Regions from separate parts of the Ruthenibacterium sp. genome, predicted to be linked through region 2. Evidence: riboswitches for the same ligand, from Rfam matches in the RefSeq annotation. Region 2 holds a riboswitch; the other holds the start of a gene.
What was found. Region 2 has a riboswitch for cobalamin ahead of IIY41_RS10800 (DUF4430 domain-containing protein). Riboswitches for the same ligand answer to the same signal wherever they lie in the genome.
Positions count from the first base shown of each region.

Region 1: linked by a shared signal. The riboswitch ahead of IIY41_RS00985 (energy-coupling factor ABC transporter permease) and the one ahead of IIY41_RS10800 (DUF4430 domain-containing protein) in region 2 are both predicted to bind cobalamin.

Region 1 is NZ_JAFOIN010000010.1:9,422-11,798, reverse strand. Features, by position in the region: gene cbiQ (cobalt ECF transporter T component CbiQ) at 1-323, opposite strand, end outside; gene IIY41_RS00990 (energy-coupling factor ABC transporter substrate-binding protein) at 401-718, opposite strand; gene IIY41_RS00985 (energy-coupling factor ABC transporter permease) at 715-1,467, opposite strand; cobalamin riboswitch at 1,626-1,821, opposite strand; gene IIY41_RS00980 (helix-turn-helix transcriptional regulator) at 1,918-2,377, opposite strand, start outside.
Region 2 is NZ_JAFOIN010000090.1:2,185-4,561, reverse strand. Features, by position in the region: gene IIY41_RS10810 (helix-turn-helix domain-containing protein) at 1-9, shown strand, start outside; gene IIY41_RS10805 (hypothetical protein) at 69-572, opposite strand; gene IIY41_RS10800 (DUF4430 domain-containing protein) at 574-972, opposite strand; adenosylcobalamin (AdoCbl) riboswitch at 1,051-1,190, opposite strand; gene IIY41_RS10795 (ASKHA domain-containing protein) at 1,244-2,377, opposite strand, start outside.

The DNA.
Region 1 (2,377 bases), on a different contig from region 2:
TAGGCGCGCGGGCGTACGCCGCCCGCCGCCGTTAACGCGGACGCTGCAAAAAACAACGCCAGCGGCGGCCACGGGGTGCGCGCCAGCAGGCACAGCGCCAGCAAGGCCGCGCAGCACCAAAGCTTCAGGCCCGGGTTTACCGTCAAAAAGCGGGAACGCCGCGCCAGCACGTCCACCGTCAGCGCCGCGCCGTGCGTGTGGCCGTGCAGCAGCAGCAGCAGCGCGCCGCCCAGCGCTAAGGAAGCTGCGGCCGGCCAGGGGCCTGGCAGCGCGCCGGCCGTCAGGCTCCACGCCACAAAGCTCCCAAGCAGGGCGTTGAACATATTCCCACCTCCTGCCGGACTTTTTGAAAAAGCATGTTCACCGGGAGCCCCCGCGCAAAGCGGCGTGCGAAAGAGCCTCATTCCAAGGACTGTGCGGAATATTTTTTACGCGCGGCAAAATAGCCGAAGCCGTAGGCCAGCACGCCCACGCCCACGCCCGTCTGGATGCAAAACAGCAGGCTCTCGATCTCTCCGGGCAGCTCGCCGCCGAGCAGTGTTTCCAAAACCGGCGTGAACCACGGCTCATATGCTTCACCCTGAATCTCCTCCACCATCCGGCTTCCGGCGTCATCGCTGCCGCCGAACTCCGCGCCCGGCGCAAGGAAGAAGGGCACGACAGCCAGTACCAGCACAGCGGCCAGCAGCGCCAAAACGGTTTTTGTATTCCTGCTCACTGCAATCCCTCCTTCAAAAAGCCGATCTCCCGCAGCTCGGGCCTGGCACAGCTTTCCAGCCCCATCACCACCAGAACGGTCAAGATGCCCTCGATCGCGGCCAGCGGCAGCTGCGTGGGCGCGAAAACGCCCAAAAAGCGCACCGCGCTGGCTGCCACGCCGCCTTCCGCAGCGGGATAGGCCATCGCAAGCTGCAGGCTTGTAACGCAGTATGTAAACAGATCGCCCAGAGACGCCGCCAGAAATATCGCCAGCTTACGGTTCACACGCGCCTTTTTGCACAGGGCATAAACACCCCAGGAGACCAGAGGCCCGGCGATGGCCATGCTGAAGGTATTGGCCCCCAGCGTGGTGAGGCCGCCGTGGGCAAGCAGCACCGCCTGGAACACCAGCACGATGAGCCCCAGCACCGCAGCGTAAGCCGGGCCAAACAGAATGGCGGCCAGGCCGGTGCCCGTCATGTGGCTGCAGCTGCCTGTGACGGACGGGAGCTTGAGCGACGAGATGACAAAAATAAACGCGCCGGACATCGCCAGCAGCAGCAGGGCCTTGCGCTGCGCTTGCACCGTGCGGCGCAGCCGGACCACGCCCGCCGCCAGGAACGGAAGGCACAGCGCCCCCCATGCCGCACAGTATGCCGGCGGAAGATACCCTTCCATGATGTGCATGGCATAGGCGCTTTGCGGTACAAACAAAACGCCGCCCATGACCATGGAAAACGCCAAAAATCGCTTTTCACACTTGGTCATTGAACATTCCTCCTGTTTCTTTTGTTGTGCGCCGCAAAAAAACCGGACCTTTCTCATTTATGAGAAAGGCCCGGTCAAACAAAGTGTCCTAAAAAACGGCGCACCCTGATTTTTACCGCGCAGGCGTTTCGTCCGTCCGCCGCGCGTCCCTGCCCTTCCGGCAGCATCGCCGCAGGGCAGGTCTTCCGGCTTGGGCGTCAGCGCCCCGGCTTCGTCTTCCCGTGTGTACCCACAGTGACGTTTTGAAGCCGGAACTGTTCCCTTACGGCGGCGGTCCCGCACAGGCTTTGCACCTGTTTCCCTATTCTCCCGGCCGCCTCAAAGCGGCCGGGCACCCTGCAGCATTTTGCCTATTCACAGTAACACAGTTTTTGCTCCGGCGCAAGCGCGGAGAAACAACCCGTCAAAAAACTTCCAAAGCCATGGCTTTTTTACCAAGCGCACAGGGCGTTACGCGCCTTTGCGCCGCTGCCCGTCCTGTGCGCCCCACAGGGCGCCGGTGCGGCTTTTGCGGTACTGGCTCGGCGTCTGCCGGAACCGTTCCTGAAACACACGGTTGAACGTCCGCAGGCTGTCGAAGCCGGATTCCATGCTCACCTCCAGCATGCTCAGCTCCGTCGCAGCCAGCAGGTCGCGGGCGCAGTCCAGCCGCAGGGCGTTCACATATTCCCGGAAGCTGGTGTGCAGCCGCGCGGAGAACACGTGCGACAGGTGATATTTGCTGACGCCCAGCTCCTTTGCAATGTGCTCCAGCGAGAGCGGCTGACGGAAGTTCCGCATGATATAGCGCACCACGCTGCTCGTCAGATCCATGGCTTTCGGCTCCGGCGCCGGCTCCAGTGAGAGTTCGGGCAGAACGTGCGCCAGGATCAAATGGAGCAGCGCGCGGGAAATGCTGCTGTCCGCCCCG
Region 2 (2,377 bases):
AAGGACTGACGGAAGGAACAAAAAGCAGACGGAGCTGAAAGCTCCGTCTGCTTTTTATATAATACAGTTTATGCCTGCGGCCCAAGCTGCTTTGTACGCTGCAGGCAATAGCGCAGCGGTTTATAAAGCAGCAGCGCCACAACAAAATTGCCCGCGCCGTGCAGCAGGTCGAATGGGATGCCTGTTACCCACCAGGCAACGCCCGCGGCAATGCCGCCGTTCATCACCGCGTAGGAAACAGCGTACAGCGCGCCGTAGCAAAGGCCAAACAGCCCGCTCAGCAGGGCCCAGAGCAGCACAGAGCGGTTTTGACGCATCAGCCGGGCGAACAGCATCAGCACCGCCCAAATATACAGCTGCGGGAACCACCAGATGCCAAAGCCGTTGAGCAGGCCGTACACAAAGACATAGGTATAAACGGCGGGCACGGCCAGCCGCGGATATTCCAGCGTGTACAGGATGACCAGCAGGCTCACCAGCTCGATATTGGGCAGGCCGTCCAGCGCGAATTTGGAAGCCACCAGCACCGCCGCGAGGAACGCGGCGGTAACAAGGCTGCGCGTCTTGCCCATCTCAGTAGCCGGTTTTCAGCGTGATCTCAAAGTGGTCGCCGTCCGCGACCGGGGTGGAGTCAACGCCGGTCATCACATCCTCGCCGTCCTTCGTGAAGCACCACCACTCCTCTTTGGCCTCGTCGGCCGTCACGCCGTTGACTGTTTTTACATACAGACCGTATTGGGATTCTTCGCCTTCGACAAGCTTCTGCTCCTCCAGTGCCTGGCGCAGAAATTCCGCGTCGGTAGAGAAGCTGAATTCATCGGCGGTCGCGTCGGCGTATACGACGGTTACGCCGATGGCCTTCTGCCCGGCGGTACCCTTCGGGCCAAAGGCAAACCATACCGCCAGCATTGCGGCCACAAGAACGACCGCGGCGCAGACGATGATCAGCGTTTTTTTCTTTTGTGCAGACATGTTTCAATTCCTCCTGAAAGCAAAAATAAAAAGCCGCGCCTCCCGGACCGGGAGCGCGGCTTTTTTGACAAAACAGACGCGCACGATCCATCCATCGTAAATCGTGAGAACAGCGCCGTGCCCGGTACCCCGGCTGAGGGCAAAGCCCAATACGGTGGCGGGACCGCGCGGGAGTTTCACCCGCTTCCCCGGAAATGCGCGGCGCAATATGCAATTGTATATGCTACAGTGTACAGGACAGGCACGTTTTTTGCAAGCCCCTTTGGGAGCGTCAGAAAAACATACCTTCGGTATAGGCGTTCATGAATTCCGCGCTGGTGGAAAGGTCCACCGTCCTCGCTCCGGCAGCCAGGGCCTCGCTGTGGGGGATAAAGCCCCTGTTCAGCAAAAGCATGGCCGCGCCGCTCAAGGCCGCGTTTCCCAGCACGCGCACACGGGGAACGAGTTCTTCGGGCAGAAGGCCGATGCGGCCCGCGCTGTTTACATCCAGATAGCTGCCGAAGCCGCCCGCGACGGCCAGCTCGGCGGCGTCCGCCCCGCAAAGCCCTTCCACGCGCAGCAGCGTGCGAAGCCCGGCGCAGATGGCGCTTTTGGCAAGCTGTACCATGCGGACGTCTTTCTGCGTCAGGCATACAGGCGGCGCAACGGGCGCAGGGTCCTGCTCCAGAAGCCCGGTTTCGTCCAGCTGCTCCAGCTCCAGCAGGCAGGCAAGCGCGTCGATGACGCCGCTGCCGCAGATCCCTTTCGGCGCGCCGCCCCCAATGACGTGGGCCTGCAGTACGCCGTCCTGTACGCGGACGTGATCCACTGCGCCCGTCTTTCCGGCCATCCCCATGGAAAGCCCGGCCCCCTCAAAGGCGGGCCCGGCGGCCGTGGAGCAGCAGGAAAGCTGCCCGCGATGCCAAAGAGCGATCTCGCCGTTGGTTCCAATATCCACCAGCATGCGGGTGTCCGGCTTGGAGCAGATGCCGCTGGCCAGCAACGCCGTGGTGATGTCCGCACCCACAAAAGCGGACATACAGCGGGGCAGATATACCTGCGCATGGGGGCAGGGCAGGCCAAGCTCCCCAGCCGCAAGCGTTTCTCCAAACAGGCGGGAAGCGGCGAACGGGGCATGGGAAAGACAGTCCGGGCCTGTCTGCGTGAGCAGGTACAGCATCGCGGTGTTCCCTGTGATGACCAGCGCGTCCACTGCTTCAGCGGAGATATGCGCTGAAGCGGCCATTTCCAACACCAGTGCCCGCACACCGGCGCGCACGGAGGCGGCCAGCGCATCGCCGCTGCCGTGCAGTGCGGCCTCGATGCGGGAGATGACGTCGGCGCCCCAGCCCGCCTGCGGATTCGGCGCGCTGGCCTGGGCCAGCAGCGTACCGTCCGGCCCGTACAGGCAGGACGCCAGCGTAGT